Regions from separate parts of the Vibrio diabolicus genome, predicted to be linked through region 2. Evidence: predicted binding sites of a transcription regulator. Region 2 holds the regulator's gene; the other holds the start of a gene.

Region 1 (16,498 bases), 870 kb from region 2:
TGTGCCTCGCGGTTGCACGTTGACTGTGTTTCGATTGCTCGCCGCTATTGAAGTAGGGCGGATTACAAATGATACGTTGGAATGGATGCGTCGGCGTAAAGTCTAGTACGTCAGAATGATGCACACTCACACGAGCTGACCAAGGCGACTGAACCACATTTTTTTGCGCAGCTTCAATGGCTGTTAATTCAATATCGACCGCGGTTACTTGAGCTTCTGTAAAGCGTTGGGCACACATCAGGGCAAGCAACCCGGTGCCAGTGCCAATATCGAGAATTTGAGCGTTGTTCGGGCTTTGAATCCAAGCACCAAGCATGACCCCATCAGTGCTGACGGGCATACCACTCTCGCCGCCCTCAATACAAAATTGCTTAAAATTGAAGCCTTTAGTTTTCAGTTTTTTGCTCTTCATGATTGTTTTATGTTTGCTCAATAATTAAGTGAATTTCTCTATTGTTTCTTAATTGTATAGATTGTTGTTTTGTTGGTTATTAAATTGTATTGTTAATTGATCGAGATAAAGAACTGGTCTGTTATTTAGATCTGGTTATATCCACTGCTTTTAAGTTTGAAAACTAAATTAATATGGTGTTTTTTTCTTAAAGGTTGCCAAATGATGAGTCTTTCGTCATTATGCGGCGAAAATTTTATAGATTGAACCACGTATACTTATTGACTTTAGGTATACAAAAAGTGGTCTAAGCATACACAACATTCATTAATTAAAAGACAAGGGTTATCTGTGAAGCAGACGTTAAAACTAACAGATATTATCGCAGTAGGCTTTATGCTATTTGCGTTCTTTTTAGGTGCGGGCAATATCATCTTTCCACCTCTAGCGGGTCAGCTAGCCGGTGAAAACTTAATGCCAGCGATGTTTGGTTTCTTGCTAACAGCGGTAGGTCTACCTCTTATTACTATCGTTGCTATTGCTGTTGCTGGTGGTTCTTGGGAACACTTAACGCAAGACCTTCCGAAAAAAGCAGCGGTTATTATGGCTGCGTTGATCTTCATCATCATCGGTCCTGCGTTTGCTGCGCCTCGTACTGGCCTAGTGGCTTACGAGATGGCGGTGAAACCTTTCTTCCTTGAAGCGTCACAAACGCATCTCACTGCATTTTCAGTGATCTTCTTTATTGCGGCGATGATGTTCTCATGGTTCCAAGGCCGTTTGATTGATCTTATCGGTAAAGTACTGACGCCGGCATTGTTCGTGGGTTTGATCATTCTTGCTGTCGCGGTATTTATTGATCCTCAAGGTGACATGCTGGGCGCGCACGGTGAGTACTTAACGCAACCACTGACCAAAGGCTTCCTAGAAGGCTACAACACAATGGATACGTTCGCGTCATTGATGTTTGGCATGCTGATGGTTGATGCACTGCGAGGTAAAGGCATTACTGAGCGTTCTGCAACCACTAAGTATCTGATCTATGCAGGTTGTATTGCAGCTGCCGGTCTTGCGTTTGTTTACATCTCACTATTCTACTTGGGCGCGACGAGTGCAACTGTTGCTGCTGGTGCAGATAACGGTGGTCTGGTACTTAGCCAATACGTTCAAGCGCTGTTTGGTCCATACGGTCAAATCGTTCTGTCTGTCATTGTATTACTAGCGTGTTTGACAACGGCTATTGGCTTGATTTCTGCGTGTTCAGACTTCTTCAGCTCGAAAACGCCACTGTCATACAAGCAATGGGTATTGATTAACGGTTCTGTTTGTGCGTTGGTTGCGAATGTCGGCCTTGCACAACTGATTTCTCTGTCAGTGCCGGTATTGTTTGCGCTGTACCCTGTGGCGATCGCGTTGGTTGCACTAACATTTGTACGCAGCAAACTGCCAAATCCACGTTTTGCTTACCGCGCGGTACTGCTTGTATCTCTGCTGTTTGCGTTGGTTGATGCGGCAAAAGTATCGGGTGTTGATGTTTCTGCGTTTAACATGTTGCCACTATTCGAAGTGGGCATGGGTTGGGTGCTTCCAACATTTGCGGCTATCGTGTGCATGTTCTTCATCGCGAAACCTCGTCCAGAGCTAGCACAAGAAACAGCGTAATAACTTCGCACTATCAAGATATTAAAAAGCCCGATGAATTACTTCATCGGGCTTTTTATTTTTTATCTTTGAAGCGTTCACACTATTAAAGTGTGTCGTGGAACTCCACAAGAACTTGTTCACACCATTTTTCGATGCGCTCATCACTCAGTTCGTACTGCGAGTCTTCATCTAACGCTAGTCCAACAAACTTGCTGCCATCTTCAATCAGTGCTTTCGATGCTTCAAATTCGTAGCCTTCATTTGGCCAGTAACCGATAAAGGTTGCGCCGGTCGCTTGTAATTCATCGTGAAGTAAGCCCATCGCGTCCAAATACCACTCACCGTAGCCTTCTTGGTCACCCAGACCAAACAGCGCGACAACTTTACCTTTTAATGGTGTTGTTGCGATGTCTTGCCAAATCGCATTCCAATCTTCTTGAATTTCACCAAAGTCCCAAGTTGAGATGCCAAGGAGTAATAAGTCGTAGTCCGCCATTAGTGATAACGGTGTCTCTTTCACATTGTGAATGTCGACAAGGTCTTCACCAATAATGGTACGAATTTTCTCTGCTGCCATTTCGGTGTAGCAGGTCGTTGAGCCGTAAAAGAGTCCGATTTTCATTATATTCATCGTTATTTGTGTTGCTGTTGTGGAAGATTCTAACCATAAATTGAGGAAGATTGCAGCGAATATCCTAAGCGGGATGATTTTTTTATGGTATTGGATCGGCAGGTGCCTTAATCTAAATACTGTAAATATAAACAGATAAGGAAGCGTTCATGACGGCACAACAGCCTGTCAATCAACAAGATTTTTCGCTTGTTGAGCAATTCTTAGATGCGATGTGGATGGAGCGTGGGCTATCAGAGAACACGCTGGCTTCCTATCGAAATGATTTGATGAAGCTGCTCACGTGGATGGAGAAACATCGCTACCGTCTTGATTTCATTAGTTTGTCTGGCTTGCAAGAATACCAAAGCTACCTTGTAGACTTGGATTACAAGCAGACGTCCCGTGCGCGTATGTTGTCGGCAATTCGCCGTTTATTCCAATATCTGCATCGTGAGAAAGTACGTGCTGATGATCCGAGTGCGCTCTTGGTCAGTCCTAAACTGCCACAACGCTTGCCCAAAGATATTAGTGAAGAGCAAGTGGACGCCTTGCTCGAAGCGCCAGACCCGAATGATCCTGTGGAATTGCGGGATAAAGCGATGCTGGAACTACTGTATGCGACTGGTTTGCGTGTGACGGAATTGGTCAGTTTAACTATGGAAAACATTAGTTTGCGTCAAGGAGTTGTACGTGTCACAGGTAAAGGCGGTAAAGAGCGCTTAGTGCCAATGGGGGAGAACGCGGTAGATTGGATCGAGACGTTTATTCAACAAGGGCGTCCTGCGTTACTTGGTGATACATCATCTGATATTGTTTTTCCTAGCAAACGCGCAAGGCAAATGACTCGTCAGACGTTTTGGCACCGTATTAAGTACTATGCTTTGATAGCAGGGATTGACACTGAACAGCTGTCGCCGCACGTACTGCGTCATGCCTTTGCCACGCATTTATTGAACTATGGCGCAGATCTCAGGGTCGTACAGATGCTATTAGGACATAGTGACTTATCGACCACGCAAATTTATACTCACGTGGCGACTGAACGATTGAAGCAGATCCACAGTCAACACCACCCAAGAGCATAACAATGGTTAGATTCATCCATGTCTTCTTGGAAAAACGATTTTATATTAAGGTGAATTTCATGAGCGTATTACGCCGACTAACTCTGCTGACTTTACCATTTTTTGTTACCGCGTGTGGTGCAGAAGAAAGTCAGGCTAAAACGGACACTCCTGCACAGCAAGTGGCACCAGCTGCGCAAAGCAGTTTTGATGAAGCAGCATTAAAAACTAAGTTCTCAAAGCTTGGTTTATCTATCGTTGATATTCAGCCATCAGAAGTTGCTGGTTTATTGGAAATCCAAACTAATGGCGGGATCTTGTTTGCTTCAAATGATGGTAGCCATTTTATCGCCGGTACGCTTTATGCTATCAATGACGATGGTAGTTACAAAGATGTCATTGCAGAGCGCCAAGCGCCGCTTAATGCGGAGAAAATCGCGCAGTTCTCCGATAGCATGATTGAATACAAAGCCGACGATGAAAAATATGCTGTGACGGTATTTACTGATATCACTTGTGGTTACTGTGTGCGTCTGCACAGCCAAATGCAAGGCTATAACGATCTAGGCATTACAGTGCGTTACATGGCTTACCCTCGCCAAGGTGCTACTGGCCCAGTGGCAGAGCAAATGGCGACGATTTGGTGTGCTGAAGATCCAAAGTCGGCAATGCACAACGCGAAAGTGAATCGTACGTTTGATAACCCTGCGAAAGACTTAAAACAGTGTAAAGAAACCATCCAATCACATTACAATCTAGGTCGCCAATTGGGAATTTCTGGTACGCCAGCGATCTTCTTACCGAATGGCGAAATGGTTGGCGGTTACCTACCACCTGCAGAGCTATTGAAACGTTTAAAGCAACAATAATCCTTTAGGAGCAGAGCCGGCAAAGTCGCCGGCTCTTTTCAAGCATGATAGAAATTCAACGACGTCCTGAACCTGATCTTTCCCTTCTTCCTGATTCCATTCCTCCGATTCTCAAACGTATCTACATCAACCGTGGGATTACGGATCCTGCGCAACTAGAAACGTCAGCTCGTGGTTTGCATTCTTACCAAAAACTCGGGGGGATTGAGCAAGCTGTCGAGCTTTTGTTTCAGGCAATAAAAGAACAAAAACGCATCATCGTTGTTGGTGATTTTGATGCTGATGGCGCGACGAGCTCTGCATTGTCGGTGCTCGCGCTGCGTATGCTTGGTAGTCACAATGTGGACTACCTAGTACCGAATCGTTTTGAAGACGGTTATGGGTTAAGCCCAGAAGTCGTTGACCAGGCATTAGAGCTTGGCGCTGAGATGATCATGACGGTAGATAACGGTGTGTCATCAATCGAAGGCGTGCGTTACGCAAAAGAAAACGGCATTACCGTGCTCGTTACCGACCACCATTTACCGGGACAAGTGTTGCCTGATGTGGATGCAATGGTGAACCCAAACCTTGAGAGCTGTCATTTTCCGTCTAAAGCGCTCGCTGGTGTCGGGGTCGCGTTTTATCTCATGATGGCACTATGCGTTCATATGCGAAAACACAATTGGTTTGCTGAGCAGGGCATGCAAGAGCCTAAGTTGATGGAACTGATTGACCTTGTTGCACTCGGCACTGTAGCTGACGTTGTCCCACTGGATGAAAACAACCGCATTCTTGTGCACCAAGGCCTGCAGCGTATTCGTGCGGGCAAAGCGCGCCCTGGCATTCAAGCATTGATTGAGGTCGCGAAGCGTGATGCGCGTCGTTTGGTGGCGTCCGATTTTGGTTTTGCTTTAGGTCCTCGTATCAATGCTGCTGGTCGCCTTGATGACATGTCATTTGGTGTTGAACTGTTGATGTGTAACAACATTCACGCCGCTCGTCGTATGGCAAGTGAACTGGATGGTTTGAACCAAACTCGTAAAGAGATTGAAGAAGGCATGAAGCAAGAAGCGATGGCTTTCTGCGAGCGTCTTCAGTTTGGTGAAGGCAGTGAGCTTCCTTACGGATTAGCCTTGTTCCAACGTGATTGGCACCAAGGTGTGATTGGTATTTTGGCCTCGCGCATCAAAGAGAAGTTTCACCGTCCAGTCATCGCATTTGCTGATGGCGGAGAAGGGACAATTAAGGGCTCGTGTCGTTCTATTCCGGGGTTACACATGCGTGATGCGTTGGATTTCATCGACACGCAAAACCCAGGTTTGATCATCAAATTTGGTGGTCACGCGATGGCGGCAGGCTTAACAATTAAAGAGCAGGATTTCGAACGTTTCAGCCGTTTATTTGATGAAGTGGTAAAAAAGGAACTCGATGAAGCGGCGCTAAAAGGCGTGATCATGTCTGATGGTGAACTTAAGCCTGAAGAATTCTCTATGCATATCGCTGAACAGCTGCGGTCTGGTGGCCCTTTTGGACAAGCCTTTCCTGAACCAATCTTTGATGGTGAGTTTAAAGTGTTGCATCAAAAGCTGGTGGGTGAGAAGCATCTTAAATTGATGTTAGAGCCGCTTTACAAAGGTCACCCTACCAATGTGATGATCGACGGCATTGCATTTAATGTCGATTTGCGTCGCTGGCCGGATGCATCAGTTAAAACGGTACGTTTAGCTTACAAATTGGATGTGAATGAATTTCGTGGTAATCAATCACTGCAATTGATGATCGATCATATCGAAGCTAAGTAATATTTAGATTAACCTTTCTTATAGAGTACGGTTGCCCCTAAGAGGGTGTAAAATTTTATGACCGTGCTCTCTCTAACCGCAATCTGATTTCTCATCCGAAATTTTCCTGTATCTCGGTCACATTTTTCAGTAGAATTTCTCGGTTAAATTCTATTCTAAAATGTTGAGTAAACATGTTTGAAATCAATCCAATTAAAAACCGTCTGCAGGACGTGTCTCAGCGCACAAATGTCCTGAGGGGGTATCTTTGACTATGACGCGAAGAAAGAGCGTCTAGAAGAAGTCAACGCAGAGCTTGAACAACCTGATGTATGGAACGAACCTGAACGTGCACAAGCACTGGGTAAAGAGCGTGCATCGCTAGAAGCGGTTGTTGAAACTATTGATCAACTAGAGCAAGGTGTAGAAGACGTAGAAGGTCTTCTTGAGCTGGCTGTAGAAGAAGAAGATCAAGAAACATTTGACGAAATCGAACCAGAACTTGCTGAGTTGGAAGAGAAGCTAGAAAAGCTTGAATTCCGTCGTATGTTCTCGGGCGACCATGATAGTTCAGATTGCTACATCGATTTGCAAGCTGGCTCTGGTGGTACGGAAGCACAAGACTGGACCAACATGCTGCTGCGTATGTACCTACGCTGGGCAGAGGCGAAGGGCTTCAAAGCTGAAGTGATTGAAGTCTCTGAAGGTGAAGTCGCGGGTCTTAAGTCGGCAACAGTTCGCATCTCTGGTGAGTATGCCTACGGTTGGTTGCGCACTGAAACGGGCGTTCATCGTCTTGTTCGTAAATCTCCGTTCGATTCAGGCGGCCGTCGCCATACGTCATTTGCGTCTGCGTTCATCTATCCAGAGATTGATGAAAACATCGACATCGACATTAATCCTTCTGACCTACGCATCGACGTTTACCGTGCGTCAGGCGCAGGTGGTCAGCACGTCAACACCACAGAATCTGCGGTACGTATTACGCACGTACCAACGAACACTGTGGTTCAGTGTCAGAATGACCGTTCTCAACATAAGAACAAAGATCAGGCAATGAAACAGCTTCGAGCGAAGCTATTTGAGCTTGAATTGCAAAAGCAAAACGCGGAAAAACAAGCTAATGAAGACGCTAAGTCTGACATTGGCTGGGGTAGCCAGATCCGTTCTTACGTATTGGATGACTCACGTATTAAGGACCTCCGTACGGGCATTGAAAACCGTAATACTCAAGCGGTTCTTGATGGCGATCTGGACAAATTTATTGAAGCTAGCCTGAAATCAGGCCTATAAAGCTTTTCACCGACAAAAACAGGATACATCGAAAATGACTGATGCTGTTCAAAACGAAACTGTACTAGAAGAAAATAAGCTGATTGCTGAACGCCGCGCTAAACTGGATGAAATCCGAAAGAGCTGCAAAGCAAACGGCCACCCAAACGACTTCCGTCGTGACGCACTAGCGGGCGACCTTCAAAAAGAGTTCGGTGAAAAGACGAAGGAAGAGCTAGAAGAGCTTAACCACGTGGTTGCAATTGCTGGCCGTATTATGGCTAAGCGTGGTCCATTCCTAGTAATTCAAGAAACATCTGGCCGTATCCAAGCTTACGCTGCTAAAGACGTACAAAAAGAGCTAAAAGAGAAATACCAAGGTCTTGATATCGGTGACATCATCGGTGTTAAAGGTGCGCTGCACAAATCTGGTAAGGGTGACCTATACGTGAACATGGAAGAATACGAGTTGCTAACTAAAGCACTTCGTCCACTTCCTGAGAAGTTCCACGGTCTTACTGACCAAGAAATGCGTTACCGTCAGCGTTACGTTGATCTGATTGTGAACGAAGATTCACGTAAAGCATTTATTGTACGTTCTAAAGTAATGTCTGCAATTCGTAACTTCATGATCTCAAAACAGTTCATGGAAGTAGAAACGCCGATGATGCACGTGATCCCTGGTGGTGCAAGTGCACGCCCATTCATCACGCATCATAACGCGCTAGACATGCCAATGTACCTACGTATTGCACCTGAGCTATACCTGAAGCGTCTAGTGGTTGGTGGCTTCGATCGCGTATTCGAAATTAACCGTAACTTCCGTAACGAAGGTCTTTCTCCACGTCATAACCCAGAATTCACTATGATGGAATTCTACATGGCGTACGCGGATTACAAAGATCTGATGGACTTTACTGAAGAACTACTAAGCTCGGTAGCGCAAGAAGTTCTAGGTTCAACATCAATGCCTTACGGTGATGAAACGGTTGAGTTTGGTGGTACTTACACTCGTATGAGCATGTTTGAAGCAATCAAGCAGTACAACCCAGATCACGCTCAAATCCAAGCGCTAACCGAAGAAGATCTACAAAACCGTGAGCTGATGGTTTCTATCGCGAAATCAGTACATGTTGAAGTAGAAGACTTCTGGACATGTGGTCAGCTTCTAGAAGAAATCTTCGGTGAAACAGCAGAACCTAAGCTAATGCAGCCAACGTTCATCACTGGCTACCCAGCGGACATCTCTCCATTAGCTCGCCGTAGCGATGACAACCCGTTCTTTACAGACCGCTTTGAATTCTTCATCGGCGGTCGTGAAGTGGCGAATGGCTTCTCAGAGCTTAACGATGCAGAAGATCAAGACGCGCGCTTTAAAGCACAGGTTGAAGCTAAAGAGTCTGGTGACGACGAAGCCATGTTCTACGATGCAGATTACATCACTGCACTAGAGCACGGCCTACCACCAACGGCAGGCCAAGGTATCGGTATCGACCGTCTGGTTATGCTACTGACTAACACGCACACTATCCGTGACGTGATCCTATTCCCAGCAATGCGCCCACAAGCGTAATTTGGCAGGATGATCAAAAAAACCACCTTCGGGTGGTTTTTTTATGCCTTTTAGTTAAATAAGTTCAAGTTGTTGCATTTGCTTTTTAATAGGATATGCAAATAAACATTCGCCAAATCTCAATCTATTGCATAGTCTTAATACTGAGACAGACGTGGGGGCGCGGAGTCTCGATAATGTTACCCGCTCGCAAAGATAGGTTTGTGGCGCAAAATTTCTATTAACAATGAAAAAGGGTTAGAGAATGGCTGGGCAGTTTAAGATGGATTCCATCCCGGGATCGCTTGTGGTAGTTGGCGGTACTTATGAGCCTTGGTTATCAGTACTTGAGCAAGTGGGCTGGAAGTGTCACCAAGTGGGTGACTTACGCAAAGCTAATACGTTGTTAGAGGATATTGGTCCATGTATCGGTATTGTCGATCTCAGCCATGACGAATTCAGCTTGAACGGTTTGGCGAACTTAGTCAGTTCTCACAAACACGTGCGTTGGTTAGCGTTTATTCGTGAATCTCAGCTTGGCACTGATACCATATGCCAGTTCATTGTTAACTTTTGTATCGACTTTTTCACTGCGCCAATCCCGGATGCCCAGCTTTTAAGCACGATTGGTCACCAGCTTGGTATGCTCAAGTTGGAGAAAAAAGTTTGGCCTAGTTTTGGTAGCAGCTTAGACATGGGGCTGATCGGTGAATCTATCCCGATGAAGCGTTTACGCGATCAAGTAAAGAGAATCGGTCCGACGGACGTCAGTATTCTGATTTCTGGGGAAAGTGGTACAGGTAAAGAAGCGGTTGCTCGCGCTATCCACAAAGTCTCTTCACGTTCTCATAAACCGTTTATGGCAATTAACTGTCGCGCACTCAATGAGCAACGTTTCCAGGCGGAAGTGTTTGGTATCAATGCCGATGAAGATATGGAAGCATGCATGCTCGAACAAGCGGATGGCGGTACGGTGCTGTTTAATGACATTCTTACTATCTCAAAAGAGCAGCAAATGAATCTGCTGAGATTCTTGCAAGAAGGCACCATTGATACCAAAGATGGTGTAAAAGCGGTCAATGTGCGCATCCTTGCTGCTAACTCGTCAGATGTAGAAAAAGCCTTGATTGACGGAGATTTTAATGAAGAGCTTTATCACTACATTAACGTATTACGCATTAATGTCCCGAGCTTAAAAGAGCGCGCGAGCGATATTTCTTTGTTAGCGCGCTATTACTTACAAGAGTTTTCTAAAGAGTATAACTCGCAAGCAAAAAGCTTTTCTGAGGATGCACTCAAGGCACTGACACGTTATTTCTGGCCAGGTAACGTACGTGAATTGATGAACCAAGTGAAACGAGCGGTTCTGATGTCTGACAGCGTAATGATTGAAGAGCATCACCTAGATTTGCCTCAGCGTAATGACTCAAAGCGTAGTTTGAAATCGATTCGTGAGAAGAGTGAGCGTGACGCGTTACTGGTTGTTTTGGAATCTCATTCTGGTCAAGTTTCGAATGCGGCGAAGGAGCTTGGTGTTTCACGCGCGACGATGTATCGACTACTGAACAAACATAATTTGATTTCTGATCAAGCCATGTAATTTGTTCTTTCTGAAGTTAAATTGGTGAATGAATATCAGTGAAGGAGCGGCTACAAAGCCGCTCTTTTTGTTTTGTATTCAGTTTGATTTATAAAATCCGCAATTTCATATATTCCCTAGGTGAATATGTTATATAGAAAAGTATATGAAACTGAATTGCGGTGTATTGGTTTGTTTTTAATCAAAAAGACAAAAAATGTTTGATATATATTCATCAAAGCTTACAATTTAACCGTAACTCAATGAGTTATACCTTTCATAAACGGATTAATTTTTAGCTAGGAGGCGCAAGATGAAACATTACGTTGTTAACACCACTGCTTGCGCTGATCGTATGCCTATCGCTCCGATGACTCTTAAGTCGGATGATACCAATACCACTGGCTCACAAGATAAAAATTAATCCGTAACCTATCTTATTTATTACTAGGCTGCGGAAAAGTAGCGGCTTAGTATCAACAGAACACCTCTGTTCATTTTACGCACTATTTTTCCCAGTCGAATACATCGATAATCGGAGAAAATATTATGCGTCACTCTATTTACCTACAACTGGCAACTTTGCTATTGAAAGCAGACCTTAAACGCGAAGAAAAGCAATGGCAGCGAACCATACGCCGCACTGCTCATGATGTTCCATGGACGAATGTTCATCTATTGAGGGATATTGGTTTAGATAGCGATGGTCGTTCCACACGCGCCAATGTTCCGGATGCAGTAAAAGTTGAACGTCGAGTTCGTCACCTTCGTCGAGTTTTAACGTCGCGAATAATGACGTAATCGTTAGCGTGTTGGACTGACTAAGTTGCTATCGAGTCATTCAACACGCTTAACGTGCGATATGAAGTCATACTTCATTTGATAAACAGCTGACCTTGAAGGTCAGCTGTTTTCGTTTGAGGGGAGCTTTACTGTTAAGGGCATGGATTCGAGTAGGTTGTACCAATTGCTTGAATCTCAGTCAGGAGCTCATCGCTTAGTTTTAGATCGATACTGTCGATGTTGGCTTTTAATTGGTCGAGGTTGGTCGCGCCGATAATATTAGATGCTACAAATGGGCGCTGATTGACAAATGCAAGTGCCATTTGTGCAGGATCCAAACCATGCTCTTGTGCTAAATTGACGTAAGCTTCGGTCGCTTTAACACCTTGTGGAGTGAAGTAGCGCGCAAAACGCTCCCACTTAGTGCATCGAGCGCCTTCAGGTTTTGCCCCGTTTAGGTATTTACCACTCAGGCAGCCAAATGCCAAAGGAGAGTAAGCAAGTAACTGAACGCCTTCGTAATGGCTGATTTCAGACAAGCCAACTTCGAAGCTGCGGTTCAATAAGTTATATGGGTTTTGAATGGAGACAATTCTTGGCAAATCGTGTTTCTCTGCCAAACGCAGTAGCGACATCACACCCCACGGCGTCTCGTTTGATACGCCGATATAGCGTACTTTGCCTGCATTCACTAATTCTGTAAGCGCTTCCAATGTTTCAATTAACGTGACTTCTTCTTGTTTGTCAGGGTATGGGTAGTTGAGTTGACCAAAGCAGTTAGTTTGACGTTGAGGCCAATGTAATTGGTATAAATCGACATAATCCGTTTGCAGGCGGTTAAGGCTGTCATCAATTGCTGTATGGATGTGGCGACGATTAAGGCTCATGTTGTCTCGGATGTGAGGGACACCACGAGGGCCAGCCACTTTTGTTGCCAGCACAACTTTTTCACGTTTGCCGCTCTTTGCTAACCAATTACCGATGTATTGCTCGGTGAGTCCTTGCGTTTCCGCTTTGGGAGGTACAGGGTACATCTCTGCGGTATCAATGAAATTCACCCCATGATCAAGGGCAAAGTCGAGCTGTTCAAAGGCGTCCTTTTCTGTATTTTGCTCGCCAAACGTCATGGTTCCGAGGCAGATTTTACTGATCTCAAGTGATGAGTGCGGTAGTTTTGTGTATTGCATATCACGTCCTTGAAGAGTTACCGACTAAATAAGTGATTCCAATATAGGGGATTTTTAACCGCTATCGCAAATGATTTACGTATAAAGGAAGACCAAACTCGAAAGCTATACATAGCCTAACTACACTTAAATGATCGTGTGAAGGAGGTACGTTATGCAGAAGCATCAATTGGACATGTGGTTACACGGTCCCCATAAAGATACTTATAAAACTCCCAAAGTATTTGTGATTGGGTGTTCTGATGTCTCTGACTATTTGCTAGCAGTGGAGTACAAGCATCAACTTGAGCCGATTAAAGACGGTGAAGAGCCGATACATTTCGGTTCGCTAGATTTGGTGAAAGAAGAGCTGCTGAGGTTAGGGGTAGATAAAGCGTACTTAAGGCTGCACAATGCGTATGACGAATGTGGCACTGAAGAGGCAGCCTCGTACTGTGATATCGAGTTATCGCTCGTGACGCACTAAATGGCGGAAACAACATTACTCAGATGGCGTGCTGATGTAGTGCTTGAGTAAGATCTGCTCAGTAAACTGTGTTCTGAGGTAAAAACCTCGGGGCAGAGTTTTTATCGGCTTGCCATTTGAGCTGTATGCTTCGGTGAGTGCTTTTGCATTCGCGGCTTTAGGGCGAAGATGCAGCGCTTCTCCGTGTCTGGCGGAAATTTGATCAAATTTCCCCAAGACGATCATCTCCATTAGCTCTTCCCAGTCGTTTCGTAAAATACGCTCTTCGTCGTCGTCTGGTGACCAAATCAGTGGGCTACCAACACGTCTTTCTGCAAGTGGAATTTCTCGTTCCCCTTCCACTGGTACCCAAAGCACACGAGACAGCTTGTTGCGTACGTGGCTTGTTTCCCATGTAAGACCATGAACACCTGTGAGAGGAGCCACCGAAACAAAGGTTGTTTCCAACGGTTTGCCAGAGTGACTGATCGGAATACTTTTCAGCTCGATCCCTAGCTTAGCGAAATCTTGTTGAGGTTTACTGCCAGCTGGGGCGCCCAAGTGCCATTCGAGTAATTGACCCACCCAACCTTTATCTCGTTTTAAGTTTTCAGGAACAATCATATTCGCCTCGGCGGCCAACTCAGCAAAACTGAGTCCTGCCATATCATGCGCTCGTTCCAATAGCTCTGCTTCTGTTTGTGGTTCTGGTTTCATAGTCACAAGGTGGTATTACAAAAAATATAGTTTATCAAACTCCGGCCAAATCTACTGTTTAAGATTTCACCGAGGCGGTGTAAGAACGATCAATTCATAACTTATCCACAGGTGGAGGAGGTATTGATAAGATCCTGACGGGGTCTGTATGAATAAACAGGGGTTAAAATGCATTTTTGGGGTTGATTTTGTTGTAATCATCTAAACGAATAGCAGGTGAGTGTGGATAAATAGCCTATTGGTGGATCTTTGACCGATCTGAGTTTGGTGAAAAGATCATCAAGAAACTGAAGATCGATTTATCGCTATTTTTTAAAATAAAGACTTTTTTATCAATGCTTTATGTTTGTTTTTTTGTTTCTTTATTTGTTTTGCTTGTGATGGGGTTGAACAGAATTACTCATTTGAATTGAATTCTTCACAAAGTTATTCACAGAAAAGGTGAATAAATGTGGGCAATGTCTCACTCTTGTGTTGATAAGGTATGGCTTGATTAAAAGATATCCAAATATGGTGAAAAGGTAATAAATCTTGCTCATATCACATCAGTAAGTTTGCTAGTAATGGGGATATGTGGAAAAATCACGGTAATAAAAAATTTATTCATAGAGGTTAGCCAGTGATAGATGGCGATGGTTACCGACTTAATGTTGGTATTGTGATATGTAATAACCATGGTCAGGTCTTCTGGGCTAAACGATACGGGCAACACTCATGGCAATTTCCACAAGGTGGAATTGACGAAGGTGAAACTCCTGAACAAGCCATGTTCAGGGAGTTATATGAAGAAGTCGGTTTAACGAAAAAAGACGTTAAGATCATTGCAACAAGTCGTCATTGGTTAAGATATAAGCTACCAAAACGATTGGTGCGTTGGGACTCCAAGCCTGTTTGTATCGGCCAAAAACAGAAATGGTTTCTGCTGAGATTAGAATGCGATGAATCTCGTATTAATATGCAACGCGGAAAATCCCCTGAATTTGATGGTTGGCGCTGGGTGAGTTACTGGTATCCAGTTAGGCAAGTTGTTTCTTTCAAGCGAGATGTTTATCGACGAGCGATGAAAGAGTTTGCATCCTTAGCCATGCCTTTTCGAGAGAGAAAAGCGAAAGGGAAAAGAAAAAAGCAACGTAGAGGATAATCATGCTCAGTCAGCTAAGGGAAATAGTTGAGAAAGTCTCCAGGGTCGATGATGTGCATCTGGCACTCGATATATTGGTGAAAGAGACTTGTGCTGCCCTTCGCACTGAGTGCTGTACTATCTATCTTGCTAATGAAGAAATGCAGCGCCTTGAGTTAATGGCAACTCAAGGCCTTATTTTTGAAGGTGATAGTATTCATATCAACTTCAATGAAGGCTTGGTTGGGTTGGTTAAACGAAGCGCAGAGCCACTCAACCTTGCCGAAGCCTCAAAACATCCCGAGTTTAAATTCTTCCCTCAACTCGGTGAACAGATTTACCACTCCTTTTTAGCCACTCCAATCATTCATCGCAAACAAGTTTTAGGTGTGTTGGTGATCCAGCAAAAAACACCTCGCTTGTTCAGTGAAATGGAAGAGTCTTTTCTTGTCACGTTGTCCGCTCAGCTAGCAGTGCTTATTGCGCATGCGCAGAATCTTGGGCATTGGCAGTTGGCATCTAAACCCACGGTATTAAAAGGTTTGCCTGCATCTACTGGTGTCGCGATTGGAGAGTTTTGGTTCGACAATACCCAGCCGAGTTTATCGGATGTTTTCCCTTCGTCCACGTTAGATAAAGAACGTGAGCACGAGACATTGCTGGTGGCGATAGAGCGAGCGTTAAATGACTTTCGCCGTATGCGGAAAAAACTGGACAGTGAAATCAACAAAGATGCGCTGGCGATCTTCGATCTGTTTACTCACTTACTGAATGATCCGATGCTTCGCGGTGATTTGAAGAAGCAGATTGAAAAAGGAGATAGGGCAGACTGGGCGTTACGCCAAGTTGTAGAATCATACTCGAATCGATTTGCCAGAATGTCGGATGTATACATGCGTGAAAGAGCGCAAGATATCCGAGAGTTAGGGCAAAGGCTGCTCTATTTTCTGCACAACAGTGAGCAAGAAAATTCTGCAATTGATCGTCCCATTATTTTGGTGGCGAACGAACTCACTGCCACCTTGCTCGCTTCTGTACCTAAAGAGTTTTTGTTAGCTGTCGTATCATTAGAGGGAGGCGCAAACTCTCACGCTGCCATTTTATCTCGAGCTCTTGGGGTCCCTGCAGTCATGGGCGCCAACATTAATCCGGATGTGGTGAATGGCAAACTCGGGATAGTCGACGGCTATACGGGTGAGATCTTCTTAGAGCCAAACCGCCAGTTGTTGCGAGAGTATCGCAGCTTAGTAAGCGAAGAGTCTGAATTGTTTGCCATGGTAAACAAAGACCTCGCACTCCCTGCGGTTACGCAAGATAATCACCATATCGAAATTATGCTGAACGCGGGACTCAGTGCAGACAGTAATATTGCCATCAATACAGGTGTTGATGGTGTTGGGTTGTACCGAACTGAGATTGCATTTTTACTTCAGCATCACTTTCCGTCGGAAGATGAGCAGTATCATCAATATCAAGCGATACTCAACAGTTATCCGAAT
Region 2 (16,498 bases):
GAAGCAACAGAAACAGATGTCGCACATGCAAAGCTACATCGACCGTTTCCGTTATAAAGCCTCTAAAGCACGCCAGGCTCAAAGCCGTATTAAAGCTTTGGAGCGCATGGAGAAAGTGTTACCCGCTCAATTCGATAACCCATTTAGCTTCCAATTCCGTGAGCCTGCGGCGCTGCCAAACCCAATCATGATGATGGATGAAGTATCGGCAGGCTACGGTGACAACCTGATCTTAGAGAAGATCCGCTTGAACTTGGTTCCTGGCAGTCGCATTGGTCTACTCGGCCGTAATGGCGCAGGTAAATCGACCTTGATCAAATTGCTCTCTGGCGAGCTTAACGCGCAAGGTGGCGATCTGACTTACTCACAAGGCGTAAAAATAGGTTACTTTGCTCAGCATCAATTAGAAACGCTGCACCCAGAGGAAACGCCGCTGCAACACATGATGCAGATCGCGCCGGATCAAACCGAACAACAGCTACGTGATTACCTAGGCAGCTTTGGCTTCCAAGGCGACAAAGCACTGGAGAAAGTCGCGCCGTTTTCGGGTGGTGAAAAAGCCCGTTTAGTGCTGGCCTTAATTGTGTGGCAAAAGCCAAACCTGTTGCTACTTGATGAACCAACCAACCACTTGGATTTGGACATGCGTCAGGCATTGACGATGGCACTGCAAACGTTCGAAGGTGCAATGGTGATTGTTTCGCACGATCGCTACTTACTGCGTGCTACAACCGATGACTTGTACTTGGTGCATGATCGTCAAGTTGCGCCGTTCGATGGTGACTTAAACGACTACTACAAATGGTTAACTGAGCAACAAAGAGCGGAACGCAAAGAAGCACAAGCTGCACAGCCAGCCAAAGATAGCGCCAACAGCGCGGCAGCGAAAAAAGAGCAGAAACGTCGCGATGCAGAATTTCGTAAGCAGACGGCGCCAATTCGCAAAACGCTGACACAATTAGAAAATAAAATGGATAAGTTAGGTGCTGCACTGGCCGAAGCTGAAGAACAATTGGCAGATAACTCACTGTATGAAGCCGAAAATAAAGCTAAACTTAACCAAGTGCTGGCTCTTCAAGCTTCTAGTAAGGCAGAGCTCGAAGAAATTGAAATGGAATGGATGTCTGCTCAGGAAGAACTGGAGCAGATGGAGCTAGAGTTTAATCAATGAGTAATCAACACGCTGAATACACACTCACCCTAGAACACCTTTGGCAGTTCAGTCTGCAATTTTATGGTGTGCGAGAAGTGAAAGAAGCGTGTTTATCATTACAGAACAATTATCACGGCAACGTGAACCTACTCCTGCTGCTCAGATGGCTCGATGAGCAGCAACTCATTTTCCAAGAAAAAGACTGGCCTCTGGTACAAAGCTGTCTGGGCCGAAGCGAAACCTTACTGCACTCTTTTCGCGACTTACGTCGCCATCTTAAGTCTCAAGTCAATGACGCTTTATATCGTGAAACCTTGCAGTTTGAGCTGCAACTAGAAAAGCAGCAACAAGCGGATTTGGTGAACTGCATTAACTCGCTCACGCTGGTCAAAAATGATGGCGCCCCACTCACGCTGAGATACTGTCGTCAACTTGGTGGTGAGCATTTGCAACAGGCCTTTGCTATTCCGGTGCCAAACATTCACCCACCAAAACGCCCATAAATCTGTAGAATACCTATAATCTTTATAAAGGATTATATTAATAAGTTCTTCAACTGACACCGAAGAACCGCATAAGAGCAGTTAGGTATGACACAATTTTTCGCAGCCGCCGGGATCAAAAACCCGCATCTTCAAACGCTTTTACCGCGTTTTATTCGCAAAAAAGCGTTGTTTACGCCGATTTGGCAAACCCTCGATACATCCGATGGAGACTTTCTCGATCTCGCATGGAGCGAGGACCCAACCCAAGAACCTGCGCAAAAAAAGCCGATTTTTGTTTTATTTCATGGACTAGAAGGCTGCTTCTATAGCCCTTACGCCAATGGCCTAATGAATGCATTTGCTCAATCCGGATGGCTGTCGGTGATGATGCATTTCCGCGGTTGTAGCGGTAAGCCAAACAAGAAAGCTCGCGCCTATCATTCTGGTGAAGTGACTGACGCCCGCCACTTCTTAGAGCACCTTGAGCAACGCTTTCCTGATAACCCCAAAGTTGCGGTTGGTATTTCTCTTGGCGGTAACATGTTGGCGAATTATTTAGCCCAATACAAAGACCACCCCATTTTGAACGCGGCGACCATTATCTCAGCGCCTTTAGACCTAGCAGCGTGTGCGAACCGTATTGAACAAGGCTTTTCGAAAGTGTATCGCCGTTACCTGCTCTCTTCGCTCAAACGCAACGCATTGCAAAAACATCACTTGTTGCATGGCGAGCTCGCTTTGTCCTACAACTCAATAAAACGTGTCACACGATTGTATGAATTCGATGATTTGATCACGGCACCACTGCACGGTTTTAAAGACGCACAAGATTATTACGATCAATGTTCTGGCTTAAGTAAATTACAACAGATCACGCTACCGACACTGATCATTCACGCCAAAGACGATCCATTCATGACCGACGATGTGATCCCGAAATTTGTTCTGCCAGATAATATTGATTACCGTCTCTTTGAGCACGGTGGGCATGTTGGTTTCCTTACAGGTTCAGCGCTCAAGCCGAAATTTTGGTTGGAAGAAGCGCTGCCAGCGTATTACGAAAGTATTGCTGCAGATTACCTTTCTGCTGTATCCAAGCAGCGAAAGCAGTAAACTAGCCGCTCATCATAAAAGTTCGAGGTATTTATGATCATTCCATGGCAAGACATTGCGCCAGAAACATTGGAAAACTTAATTCGTGAATTCGTCTTACGTGAAGGCACGGATTACGGAACCGTCGAGATTTCTTTGCAAGACAAAGTGGATCAAGTAAAAACTCAATTAGAAAAAGGCGAAGCGGTTATCGTGTTCTCTGAACTGCACGAAACCGTCGATATTCAGGTAAAAACAAAATTTTAGACCCTTCACATTTTACCGTACCCCACTCAATGACAAGGCATTGTTACGTGCTATAGTGGGTTATCGACCGTGCAGTAGCAGCCTACTGCACATTACAGGTAAGTAATTTTCGACAAGGTTTGTCATGTCAGCTAAACACCCAATTATTGCGGTTACTGGTTCATCCGGTGCCGGCACGACCACTACATCTGAAGCCTTCCGTAAGATGTTCAATATGATGAACGTTAAACCCGCATGGGTTGAAGGCGACAGCTTCCATCGCTTTACTCGCCCTGAAATGGATATAGAAATCCGTAAAGCGCGCGAGCAAGGTCGACACATTAGCTACTTTGGCCCTCAAGCTAATGACTTTCCAGGATTGGAAGAGTTTTTCCGTAAATATGGTCACGATGGCGCAGGCAGCGTACGTCGCTACCTACACACCTTTGACGAGGCCGTACCTTATAATCAAATGCCTGGAACCTTCACACCGTGGCAGGACTTACCGGAGAACAGTGACGTTCTCTTCTATGAAGGCTTGCACGGCGGTGTTGTGGATGGCGATGTTAATGTTGCGCAGCATGTGGATTTCTTGATTGGTATGGTACCAATCGTAAACTTAGAGTGGATCCAAAAGTTTGTGCGTGATACTCGTGACCGCGGTCATTCACGAGAAGCAGTAATGGATTCTATCGTGCGCTCGATGGACGATTATCTTAACTACATCACTCCGCAATTTTCTCGCACTCATATTAACTTTCAGCGCGTCCCAACGGTCGATACCTCCAACCCCCTTAATGCGAAGGGTATCCCAAGCCTGGATGAGAGCTTTGTCGTAATTCGCTTGCGTGGGATAAAGAAAGTCGACTTCCCATATCTCCTGGCTATGATTGATGGCTCATTCATGTCACGCCACAACACGATTGTCGTGCCAGGCGGTAAGATGAGCTTTGCAATGGAGCTCATAGTTCGGCCTATCCTACAACAGCTCATCGAAACAGGGAAAATTGGCTAAAAACCTGCCTGCGAAGATGTTTACTTTTCATACCGTGATCATGTGCACAGTTTTGCTTACAAAATCTCAATCATGGCACGATTAAAATCAAGAAATCGTTTTCGAAAAAGGATACTATTTCTTACCGAAACACAAGAGAGCTTGCAGCATATAAAAAGTGCTCTTATTCTAGTAGGCCTAATTCAGGCTTAGCTAAAATATGGATAGCGCAAGCGTACCCTGCAGAGGAAGTGAGATATTATGGTTCTAGGTAAACCTCAAACCGACCCAACATTAGAGTGGTTTCTTTCACACTGTCATATTCATAAGTACCCTTCAAAGAGCACGCTAATTCACGCGGGCGAAAAGGCAGAAACTTTGTACTATATCGTTAAAGGTTCTGTTGCGGTTCTTATCAAAGACGAAGAAGGTAAGGAGATGATCCTTTCTTACCTAAACCAAGGAGACTTTATTGGTGAACTTGGTCTATTCGAGGAAGACCAAGAGCGCACAGCTTGGGTTCGTGCTAAATCTCCTTGTGAAGTTGCTGAAATTTCTTTCAAGAAATTCCGTCAGCTTATCCAAGTAAACCCAGACATCCTAATGCGCCTTTCTGCGCAGATGGCTCGTCGTCTTCAAGTAACTAGCCAAAAAGTGGGTGACCTGGCGTTCCTAGACGTAACTGGTCGTATCGCTCAGACGCTTCTGAACCTTGCAAAACAACCAGACGCAATGACTCACCCAGACGGCATGCAAATCAAGATCACTCGTCAAGAAATCGGTCAAATCGTTGGCTGTTCTCGTGAGACAGTAGGTCGTATCTTGAAAATGTTAGAAGAGCAGAACTTAATCTCTGCGCACGGTAAAACTATCGTGGTTTACGGTACTCGTTAATCTCAAACCAGAGTGACGCGAACAAAATTATAAAAGCCACCAATGGCGACATTGGTGGCTTTTTATTTGTCTTGTAACCACATTAAGCTCAGAGCAACAAAAGACTAATGAGCAAGTTGGTTAGCCGAAAGGTTAACCCTAAAAGTTAGCCATTCGTACTTTCAAAGATTTTGTCCGCTGAAGCCGCCACAAAACCTGGGTACAGCTCACCGTTTTCCATCGGGTAGCGCTTAGCAAACTCGTAAAAGCCACCAGGGATAATTTCAGTGCCTTCGCTAAAGCGAACCGCCACTTTATCCGCCATGGTCGATGATTGTTCTAGCAGCACCTCAGGAGTGCCCTTCACTTCCCCGCCGTTTTCATTAATGGTAAATCCGGCCGTACGTAAGTGATCGTTTACTTGCTTCACTTCTTCGTATTCATTGAGCTGGTTAACGCTCACCGTGAAGTGGTTTGCGCCGTAACCATGCGCAGCCAACCAAGATGCATACTCACTTTCTTTAGCCAACGTTTGGTAGTCAGCAAAGCTTAAATCCCACAAGCGTCCACCATGTAAGAATGCGCTATCGTTCAGCTTGCCTGCATCGACTTGTGCCACCAGCTTTTTCACAATCTCTTGCAGCTCAGGTGAACACTCCTCAACTTTTAGCTCACTAATAAAGACTTTAGGTTGCTTCGGATCAGGGTGCTCATAGTGTTTAGCAACCAGCTTTTTACTTTCGAAAACGTAGTCACCACATGCCTGATAGCCAATGGCTACAAATGGTTTAGCTAAGGTTTCGATACCAAGAGGCGCAATATTGAAGGTACGTAAAGCTATATGATCATTAATCAGAGGCTCATCTTCTTGAAGCAGCTGATGTACTTTCGCAGCAGAGGGGCAAAGACGTTGAATGTAATCTTGCCATAGCGATTCAAATAACACATCGGGCGTCATAACGACTCCTTGTTACGAGATGTAGAGTTAAAAGGTAAGCGGAAGTTGACTGCTCGTTCACAACGAAAAGTTGTCCAGAATAATGAACGAGCAGCCATCAACCTGTGACGGTAAATGCCAGTCAGTCAACACGCTTTTCCGAGTCTTTGCTCACTTTCCGTGTTCTGCCAACGATCACTACAACCCATACCTAAATGATTCGCCGGCAAAGTGAGCCGCAATACATGGTTGCGACTCTGTTATTAAAACTTATAGCGCCACACCTGGGCTTAATGTTGCAGGCAAGATAGTCTCTTGACCTTCCATTGATGCCATCGGGTACGCACAGTAGTCTGCTGCGTAATAAGCGCTTGGACGTAGGTTACCTGACGCACCAGGACCACCAAATGGCGCATCACCACTTGCACCTGTGAGCTGGCGGTTACGGTTCACGATCCCAGCACGAATATGGTCAACGAAGTATTCCCATTCTTGGTCGTCAGTTGAAACTAAACCAGCAGAGAGACCAAAGCGCGTGTCATTCGCCAGTTCTACGGCTTTTTCTAGCCCTTCATAACGCACCACTTGCAGAAGTGGACCGAAGTACTCTTCATCTGGTAGCTCAGCAATGTTCGTTACATCAATAATGCCGGGAGAAACAAACGCCGCCTCTCCTGCTTTAGCTTCAATCAAGCTTTCACCACCAAGTGATTGTAGGTTCGCTTGTGCATCGAGAATGAACTTGGCTGCGGCAACGGAAATTTGCGGCCCCATAAATGGCGCAGGCTCTGCAAATGGTTGGTCTACGCGAATATTCTTCGTCGCTTCAACCAGTTTCGTGATGAGCGCATCACCTTTCTCACCCAATGGCACGTACAAACGACGAGCACACGTACAACGTTGACCAGCACTGATAAACGCTGACTGGATGATGGTGTACACCGTGGCATCCAAATCACCGTATTTATCAGAGATCACCATCGGGTTATTACCACCCATTTCTAGTGCTAACATCTTGCCAGGTTGACCCGCAAATTGACGGTGCAATACATGCCCTGTGTTCGCGCTGCCCGTGAACAGTACGCCATCAATGCCTTTCGCATCAGCAAGCGCAATACCGGTTTCTTTCGCACCTTGGACAAGGTTGATCACGCCTTTCGGCAGACCTGCTTCTTCCCAAAGTTTCATAGCTAGCTCGCCAGTCCAAGGTGTTTGCTCGGATGGCTTGAACACAACAGTGTTACCCGCTAGTAACGCAGGCACAATGTGACCATTTGGTAAGTGACCAGGGAAGTTATATGGCCCAAATACCGCCATCACGCCCAGTGGGCGATGACGTAACACAATTTGGTTGCCCGCCGCTTCACGGCTCGCTTCACCGGTGCGGTCATGGTAAGCACGAATAGAGATGGCAATTTTACCTGCCATTGCCGCTGCTTCAGTGCGCGTTTCCCAAATTGGCTTACCAGTTTCTTTGGCAATGACTTCGGCGATTTTTTCGCTGTTCTCTTTTACTTTCTCAGCAAAAGCCAACACGATCGCTTCACGCTCTGCAAATGGGCGTTTTTTCCAGTCAATAAACGCTTCACGCGCTGCAGATACCGCTTGATTCACCTGCTCTGCCGTTGCACCGTTGCCTTGCCAGATCACTTCTTGGTTGTAAGGCGACAGAGACGTAAATGCTTCACCCTGACCTTGTACCCATTCACCTGCAATCCAATGTGTCATTGTTTCTATCCTTAAATTCTGTCGTCTGTTACTGCGGAAGAAGGCGAACAAAATCCCCTTCCTCAACCAAAAGTGCATCCGCAACGTCTGGTGCGATCATGACGCTTTGTGTTTCAGGGTCATACGCCGCTTTGGTGACTGCTGCGCGGAAGTTTTCGAACGATGAGTTGCACATCAAGAAGTCTTGCGTACTGCTATGTTGTGCAATTTTCACTTGCGCACGGAACGAGTGACGTACCGATTCAATATTGCGTAAGTCACATTCAACGGTTGGACCCGCATCGAAAATATCCACGTAGCCACGGTTAGTGAAGCCTTCACGCTCAAGCAGCTTTAATGCTGGGCGAGTATTGTCATGTACTTGACCAATCACGGCTTGCGCTTCTGGACTCAACAGGTTGATGTAAATAGGCAGCTTCGGCATTAAGTCAGCAATAAAGCCTTTCTTGCCGATACCTGTGAGGTAATCCGCAAGCGTGAAATCGATGGAGAAGAAATGCTCTTGTAACCATTGCCAGAACGGCGAGTTGCCTGCGTCGTCTGAAACACCACGCATCTCCGCAAAGATCGTTTCAGAGAAACGCTCTGGGTGCTCAGCCATCATGAGGAAACGACACTTCGACATTAGACGACCATTCAGACCTTGGCGGAATTTCTCACGCAAGAACAAGGTACAAATTTCGCTGTTACCCGTGTAGTTATTACCAAAAGTAAGCAGTTTGACGACATTATTGACGCCAAGCTTTGGTGACGAGTGCACCACTTTACTAATGTGATACGAGTAAAATGGGACATCCCAGCCGATAGATGCTTCGATTCCGGTGGTACCCGCAACCTCACCCGTTTCAGAGTCAAAGCCGACCATCAGGTAGCCTTCATCACCTGGTTCTGCCACATCTGGCTTACCAAAGCTGTACTCTGAGTGTTTGATTCGATTGGTTAACAGTTCTTCGTTAACCGGTAGAGATGTAAATCCGTGACCAGACTCCACCGCACAAGTGTGCAGCGCGTCATAATCCGACATCGCGATAGGGCGAACTACTAGCATCAATACTCCCTCCAGATGCAAGAAGATCCTAACTATATTGTAGGAACAATTCCCCCATCAGAGATCCTTGACGGGGGGCTGCGTTGACGTTGAAACTGATATCGCGCTTAAACTAAAGTCGCGATCGCTTTATCCAGTTTCGCCAAGCCTTCTTCAATTTCTTGTTGTGTGATAACGAGTGATGGTGTGAAACGTACGACATTGGCACCCGCAACCAATACCATTAGACCCTGTTTGCCCGCAGCGACGAGAACATCACGTGCGCGGCCTTGCCATTCTTCATTTAGTGCAGCGCCAAGCAATAGGCCTTGACCGCGCACTTCTGAGAAGATGTTGTACTTAGCATTGATCTTCTCTAGACCTTCGCGGAACATCGCTTCGCGTTCTAGCACACCAGCCAACACTTCAGGCTTAGTAACTTCTTTCACAACTGCTTCTGCTACAGCACACGCGAGTGGGTTACCGCCGTATGTTGAACCGTGTGTACCGACTTTCATGTGCTCTGCTAATTTTGCAGTAGTCAGCATTGCACCGATTGGGAAACCGCCACCAAGTGATTTCGCGGTGCTTAGAATATCAGGTGTAATACCTAAACCTTGGTAAGCGTAGAAGTTACCTGTACGACCATTACCGGTTTGCACTTCATCGAAGATCAGTAGCGCGTTGTGTTTGTCACACAGCTCACGTACTGCTTGAGCAAACTCAGGCGTTGGTGGCACGATACCGCCTTCACCTTGTAGCGGCTCCATCATCACCGCACATGTGCGATCAGACATGTGTGCCTGTAGTGCTTCGATATCATTGTAAGGTAAGTGGGTAACGTCACCAGGCTTAGGACCAAAACCGTCAGAGTAAGCCGCTTGACCACCAACCGTTACGGTGAAGAACGTACGACCGTGGAAGCCTTGTTTGAATGCGATGATTTCTGATTTCTCAGCACCATGTACGTCAGCAGCGTAACGACGTGCCAGCTTAAGTGCCGCTTCGTTCGCTTCTGCGCCAGAGTTAGCAAAGAATACGCGCTCAGCAAAGCTCACTTCTGTTAGCTTTTTCGCCAGACGAAGTGCTGGTTCGTTCGTCATCACGTTACTTAAGTGCCAAAGCTTATTAGCTTGCTCTGTTAATGCATTTACCATTACTGGATGACAATGGCCAAGACAGCTCACTGCAATACCACCAGCAAAGTCGATATATTCATTACCTTCCTGATCCCAAACACGTGAACCTTCACCTTTAACAGGGATCATTTCCATCGGGTTATAGCAAGGTACCATTACCTCATCGAATAAACCGCGCTCTACTTTAATTTCCGTTGTCATTGCACATTCCTTCTTGATACCGCATGCGTAGCAGATAAGCGAATTTAACCGGCGCTCTTTGCCAGCAAATAATGTTTTGCATTTAAGCTATTGCGGCATTGTATTTACATTTAATTAACCATTTCAATAGTGATTTATTCTTTTCGTTCTCGAAAGCAACTTCCATTAATCACTGCTTATGACTATTTATGCATCAAGAAAGTAAAATAGAGAAGCGATTTTTTATAAATGTTATGTAATACAGGGGATAGAAGGTTTAAAAAGACATGAATAGACAAAGAGGCCAGAATGAACCGCATAGTTTTGCAATCCACTCACCTCGGCAAAAAGATGAATGATTTGTTAAGAAAAGTGATCGCGATCAGATCGCTTTACGTGCTAAAAAGTTCGCGAGCAACTCGTGACCTTGCTCTGTTTTGATCGATTCTGGGTGAAACTGCACTGCGTCAATTGGCAGAGTTTTATGTTGGTAACCCATGATTTCGTCCATACTTCCATCCGGCAGCTCAGTCCATGCGGTCAGTTCAAACACATCGGGTAACGTACCGTTTTTCACCACGAGAGAGTGATAACGGGTTACGGTGAGTGGGTTATTCAGGTTTTTAAACACACTGCGACCATTGTGACGAATAGGTGACGTTTTCCCATGCATTACTTGTCGAGCGCGCACGACTTCCCCACCAAACACTTGCGCTATCGCTTGATGACCAAGGCAAACACCCAATATTGGAAGCTTACCAGCGAAGTATTCTATAGCTTGTAGAGAGATACCTGCCTCGTTTGGCGTACACGGTCCAGGTGAGATCACCAAGTGAGTTGGGTTCAACGCTTCAATCCCTTGAATGTCGATTTCATCGTTACGCACGACTTTTACACTAGCGCCAAGCTCGCAAAAGTATTGGTAGAGGTTGTAAGTGAAAGAATCGTAGTTATCGATGATCAACAACATAGAGTGTCAGCTGCTCCAATCCGTTTAGGCAAGACTTAAGAGATGATTGTCTGGTTTGCGACAATTAAGGGCGGTATTTTGCAACACCAAACTAGAAAGGCAAGTCTTTGTGCAATAAAAAGGCCAGCATCGGCTGGCCTTTGGTCTTTACAGCTGTATTTTAGGAGATAAAGGCTTAGTTGCGGCGACGTACTAAGCCAAGTCCAAGCATCGCGAGTAGCGCGCCAAAACCAAACGAACCACCATCTGAGTCCTTCGAACCTTCTGCACCCGTTTCAGTTTGCGTCATTGAGACATCACGAACAGAGCTAAACTTAACGACGTTGCCTGTCGAGTCTGTCACTTTCTCTTCTAACTGGTAATTACCTTGTTCTGGCGCTTGTTCAAACTCAATATTCACGCTGCGTGCGTCAATGTCAGTTTGAGTCAAGGTTTGGCTAGCCGAGTAAACTTTTGCATCACTGCTTGTCGCGGCCGCTTGCGTAGATGCTGTTAAGTTCACTGTCACAATATCGCCCGCAACCGCAGTTGGTGGTAGACGTACATCAATAGCTAAGTTTTCACCCGCTTTCGGTAAATCGATATCATCATCTGGCAAATCAATAGCAATAATCACTGGATCATGATCAGACGCTGAGAACGCATCTTTGTACTTCGGCATGTCACCCGTGTATTTGCTGCTGTATTCAAACAAGTTACTTTCTAGTGAGTTGATGTGCCAATCTTCAATCGCCACCACTTTTTGCGCTAAACTGCTGCTTGCCAATGCATGGTCCAAGTTCCCCAACTCACCTGAATAGGTGTATGAGAACGTATCAGCGCCATGCAGCAAGGTGTTTAAATTGTGCAGACCGTAGCCTTTTTCAATCTTGGTTTTCTCTACTTGAAGCTCACCGCCACCAATGGTTGTGTAAGCGGCAGTGTAGATATCACGGCCGTATTTCTCTTGTGAGTAATCAGTGAGGGTCAGTAACGGATCTTCTTTGCCGTAAGCGTTCAAATCGCCCATAACGAGCACATCGCCATCAATATCTTTCAGCGCTTCACCAACGACTTTCGCAGCAGAAACACGGAAGTTGTTGCAGTTACCTTGCAGATCCGCGGGTTCTGAGTCTTCTACACCAGCAATCCACTCTTCAATACATTCAGAACCTTTCGATTTAAAGTGGTTCACGACCACTGAAAGATCTTCGCCAGTCTCTTTCACTGTAAAGGTCTGTAATAAGCTATGGCGTTGATATTTGTCGTATGCAGGGTTACTTTCAGTGCCCTCTTTACGAGTAATGGTGTTCTCTGCAATATGTTGCTCTGGCGTCACAATGACTTTTGCTGCTTCTTTTGGTGTTACTGCGTTAGCACGATATAAGATCGCCACCATGATCGCATCACTGCCAAAGTATTCCTCTTGGTATTTATCTTGCTCTTCGATTTCGACATACGTGTAATGATCTTCCACGTCATCAATCTCAGCGTTTAAAGCATCAACCAAGTTTTGGATAGCACTACCATCACCAAAGCCGTTGTTTTCCACTTCCATCAAGCCAATGATGTCCGCGTCCATCTTATTCATCGCTGAAACGATTTTCGCTTGCTGGATCAAGAACTCATCAAGGTTTGTTGCGCCACGATTTTGCCCGGTTGGGTTGTCGTGCCCGCTGTCAGCAACCGAAGTGAAGTAGTTAAGAACGTTGAAGCTCGCTACTCGTAAATCAGAATCGGCTATGGCTGGCGCCGCTTTACGCGCAACGTCAAAGTCATCACCTGACGTGACAAAGTTGCTGCTATCGACTTCATTGGTCGCAATTAGGCGGTACTCGTTGTAGCTGTAATTCACCACACCTTGCAGGCCTTCGACACGAGAGCCTAGGCGAATGTGCTGCTCTGAAGAGCCATTTTGGTCAAGATCTTGTGCAAACGTTGGGAAATATGGGATTTGACCATTTGGCGCTTTGCTATCCGATTCCAAGTAAATACGGTTGGCCGCATTCTCTTTGGCAAGGGCAACCGCAGCGTCACTCTCTGCTGCATGCAATTGAGTCGGCTTAAACAACGGTGCTTCATGAGACAACATCATGTTGTTGCGTCGAGAGTCATAATCGTAAGAAAAGTTACGAGTAACGAAAAGTTCGCTAGCCGAGCTGAGCTCAACTTGCATACCTTCATGACGCTCTAGTGCATCACGTAGTGTTTCCCCTTCCTTAATCGTTAACGGAGTAACCAAAGAGGCGTTGGATGTGCCTGTTTTTATATAACTGTTTGCATCAGAAGAAAGCTGAGTGTTGCTGTAATACTCTTGTACTTTCCCTTTCACACAAACAACATCACCGGCTTTCAGCTCTGTATCGGCAACATCGGTGTGAATAAACAAACCTTCAGATGTCTTGTCGTTGCCATCATTCTCAAGTGCTTGCAGGTAGAAGCCTTTAGTTAAGCCTGTTGTTACCGCACTGACCACACCAGTTACGAAGTGATCTTCGGTCGTGATGTAAGGGTAACCATCAATAAATGGAGAAGAAGCACCTTCACCTTGAATCTCTTGGATGGTGGTAAAGGCTGGTTCTTGTCCACCTACTTCACAAGCAAATGGCGCAGGTGGCTCAGTTGTATTTAATTCCCCTAAACCATCAATATTATCTTTAGGTAAGGCTGTCCACTGAGTGGATTGGTAGGTAGTTGAAGGTGTAAGCGCATCACTGTTACGAACTAACGTGGTGTCTTTAGCGAAATCCACGTCCCCCATCACACCTAATATATCGTGCACTTCCCCATCTTTAAGAAGTGCCAACGGATCGTCGCCGTTAAAGTTCGCTACATTTTTATCAGTGTAATCCGCAACCGCCTTTATTGCTTCGCTCGCATCGCCATGAGCAAGCACATACACTTGCTTCGCTTGTAACGTTACGTCACTAAGATCAAGAGTGCTGCCCCACGAGCCGCCACCATTCGAAGATTTTGCTAATTCATAGCCTGTGAGTGTCACCGCAGTATCACCTGTATTGGCGATCTCGACCGCTTTATTATAAGCGCCGCCTTCCACATACTGGGAAATAATAATCTCTGCGTTCGCGTTTGCGCTAAGTGCACTGGCGATGGTTAGTGCGAGTATTGAGGGTTTGATTAACGTGTCCATTGTCATACCTGATATTTATGTAAATGCAAACTTAGCTCTGATCAGAGCCTACCATTTGCGTCTACTATCAGGTTTATTTATGAAATAAATAAGAATGAGCAATTAAAGCCGTGAAATGAATCACATGTGAATGTAAGAAAATATGCCAGAACATCCCATTCAAACATTTTTTGTAATAAATACATAACGCTATTGATAAACAAATCAAAATTTAGATTAATTACTCAGTTTATTTTTTCACTTCATGTTAAGGAGTAGAAAATACATCGCTCGTGAAGTGGCTTATTAACCAAGCTCACTTTGTTATAAATGAAAATATAATTAATCACTAATTTAGAAAGCTTTGATTTTCATTTTTATAGCCATGTCTAAACTTAAGTCACCTATTATTCGCTCGGCTTTTTCTTACGCATGACCCTCATACTTCAAAATTTTCATCATTTGCTCAATAACTTCTCCTTATTCACTAGCCAAATTCATACACAAAAGATATAACACCTGCGCGAGACATTAAGATCTCATTAGCTGTAAACCCAGGAACGATAAATGAAAAAAATTCAACGCAGTGCGCTAGCTCTCTTCTTACTTGGCTTGATAACGGGATGTCAATTGACCGCCAGTGAGCCACTTCAACCTACCGCGAATCAAAACATCATCGAATCAGCCAAAAATGAGCTGGATGGAATTGAAGAGTTAGAGGTCAGTGACGAGGGTGTTATTACTTTTACCCAGCGTCTAAGAACACCAGGAACCTACTGGATCCCAGCAAGAATTAAAGAACTTAGCTACGATATATCATGCGTGCAGCTCAGTTACTTCATTGATAGAGGCATGGTGGTGAAGTCCACCTTTTTAGGTGCTCGAGGACGTGTTGAATATTACGATATGGAACGTTGCATGAAAGACACGCCATTCCAGTAAAAAGTATAAAAAAAGCTCCACCAACGTGGAGCTTTTTGTAATCTATTCTTAGCGACTATGGGCGAGCGACAAAGCCTACCGCTTTGTATGCTTTCTTCAGCGTTTCAGCAGCGCGAGCCGATGCTTTTTCTGCACCTTGCTGCATTACCTCATCCATGTAAGCACGATCAGCGCGAATACGATGGTATTCTGCTTGAATTGGCTCCAGCATTGCTACAACCGCCTCGCCAACATCTTTCTTAAATGGGCCATACATTTCTACGCCTTTGTACTTGGCTTCGATATCTTCAAAGCTCATTCCTGTCGCCGCAGAGTAAAGTCCCATTAGGTTCGCGATACCCGCTTTGTTCTCGATATCATGGCGAATGCTTGGTGGGGTTTCGGTGTCTGTTTGCGCCTTGTTGATCTTCTTGATGATCGACTTTGGCTCTTCAAGCAGAGTAATCACGTTCTTACGGTTATCATCTGACTTCGACATTTTCTTCGTCGCGTCTTGAAGACTCATCACACGTGCATTGACTGTTGGAATGTACGGCTCAGGAACGGTAAAAATCGGACTCTCTGGTGAGTAGATGTTGTTAAAACGCGTTGCGATATCACGTGCTAACTCAAGATGCTGTTTCTGGTCGCTACCAACTGGCACTTGGTGTGCGCCGTAAAGCAAAATATCTGCTGCCATCAACACAGGGTAATCAAACAGCCCCACGTTTACGTCATTTGCGTAACGTGCCGATTTGTCTTTAAACTGAGTCATACGGCTCAGCTCACCCATTTGCGTGTAACAGTTAAGAAGCCAACCAAGTTGAGCATGCTCTGGTACGTGTGACTGAACAAATAGCGTGCTCTTCTTCGGATCAACACCAACTGCCAGACAAATTGCCAGTGCGTCTAATGTCGCTTCATGCAGTGCTTTAGGATCCTGACGAACCGTAATCGCATGAAGGTCTACTACACAGTATTGGCAATCATAATCGTCTTGCATCTGCTGCCATTGACGTAGAGCACCCAAGTAGTTACCGATACTTAGTTCACCTGACGGTTGAACACCACTCAATACAATGGGTTTGCTCATTAGAATGATTCCTTTGACTTCTTAATCTAATTAAAATGAAAAACCGTGCGGCTTTTAGCGCACGGTTTACTCAGTGTACTCATTAACAAGTATTTTGGAAGATCTTTTGTTGCCGTTATGCAGAAACAGCGACGACTTCCAGTAATTCCGCGAGGCGGTTCGCCACTACGTCAGGGTTCGAAGCTGAAATGGGCTCGCCATGGTTATAACCGTAAGTTAAACCAAATGAAGCACAACCCGCATTTTTCGCCGCCAAGATATCGTTTTTCGAATCACCAACCATCAGCATCTCTGCTGGTTTTACCTGGTGCTTTTCCATTAGCCAGTTCAGCGCCACCGGGTTTGGTTTTTTCTCTGGAAACGCGTCACCACCTAATACGTCTACGAAGTACTTGGCGATGTCATGCTGCTCTAGAATTTCTGGTACGAATTTCGAGGGCTTGTTCGTCACAATCGCCATCGTAAAACCAGCTTGGTGTAGCTCTTCAAGCGTCTCTTTTACTGTTGGGTAAAGGTGACTTAGCTTATGGCCGCTTTGCTTGTAGTATTCA

What was found. The regulator CRP, encoded in region 2, controls carbon source genes, mostly activating them, when cyclic AMP is high. The targets are predictions, from matches to a motif close to TGTGANNNNNNTCACA.
Region 1: the regulator CRP is predicted to act here: its motif matches at 14,330-14,345, upstream of rppH (RNA pyrophosphohydrolase).

The regions. Positions count from the first base shown of each region.
Region 1 covers NZ_CP042451.1:2,690,162-2,706,659, reverse strand. The annotation lists gene FR741_RS12825 (tRNA1(Val) (adenine(37)-N6)-methyltransferase) at 1-412, opposite strand, end outside; gene brnQ (branched-chain amino acid transport system II carrier protein) at 743-2,053, shown strand; gene fldB (flavodoxin FldB) at 2,139-2,657, opposite strand; gene xerD (site-specific tyrosine recombinase XerD) at 2,816-3,733, shown strand; gene dsbC (bifunctional protein-disulfide isomerase/oxidoreductase DsbC) at 3,793-4,581, shown strand; gene recJ (single-stranded-DNA-specific exonuclease RecJ) at 4,626-6,365, shown strand; one part of gene prfB (peptide chain release factor 2) at 6,539-6,613, shown strand; one part of gene prfB (peptide chain release factor 2) at 6,615-7,637, shown strand; gene lysS (lysine--tRNA ligase) at 7,672-9,189, shown strand; gene vpsR (cyclic-di-GMP-binding transcriptional regulator VpsR) at 9,434-10,768, shown strand; gene FR741_RS12780 (hypothetical protein) at 11,297-11,548, shown strand; gene FR741_RS12775 (NADP(H)-dependent aldo-keto reductase) at 11,683-12,717, opposite strand; gene FR741_RS12770 (DUF6482 family protein) at 12,872-13,183, shown strand; gene mutH (DNA mismatch repair endonuclease MutH) at 13,199-13,879, opposite strand; gene rppH (RNA pyrophosphohydrolase) at 14,499-15,020, shown strand; gene ptsP (phosphoenolpyruvate--protein phosphotransferase) at 15,023-16,498, shown strand, end outside.
Region 2 covers NZ_CP042451.1:306,234-322,731, reverse strand. The annotation lists gene FR741_RS01570 (ABC transporter ATP-binding protein) at 1-1,171, shown strand, start outside; gene FR741_RS01565 (TIGR02444 family protein) at 1,168-1,656, shown strand; gene FR741_RS01560 (hydrolase) at 1,744-2,751, shown strand; gene FR741_RS01555 (YheU family protein) at 2,785-2,997, shown strand; gene FR741_RS01550 (phosphoribulokinase) at 3,122-3,991, shown strand; gene crp (cAMP-activated global transcriptional regulator CRP) at 4,232-4,864, shown strand; gene FR741_RS01540 (DUF1338 domain-containing protein) at 5,010-5,801, opposite strand; gene astD (succinylglutamate-semialdehyde dehydrogenase) at 6,051-7,508, opposite strand; gene astA (arginine N-succinyltransferase) at 7,537-8,556, opposite strand; gene FR741_RS01525 (aspartate aminotransferase family protein) at 8,664-9,875, opposite strand; gene FR741_RS01520 (aminodeoxychorismate/anthranilate synthase component II) at 10,237-10,824, opposite strand; gene FR741_RS01515 (ExeM/NucH family extracellular endonuclease) at 11,000-13,954, opposite strand; gene FR741_RS01510 (hypothetical protein) at 14,501-14,875, shown strand; gene trpS (tryptophan--tRNA ligase) at 14,931-15,947, opposite strand; gene FR741_RS01500 (phosphoglycolate phosphatase) at 16,063-16,498, opposite strand, start outside.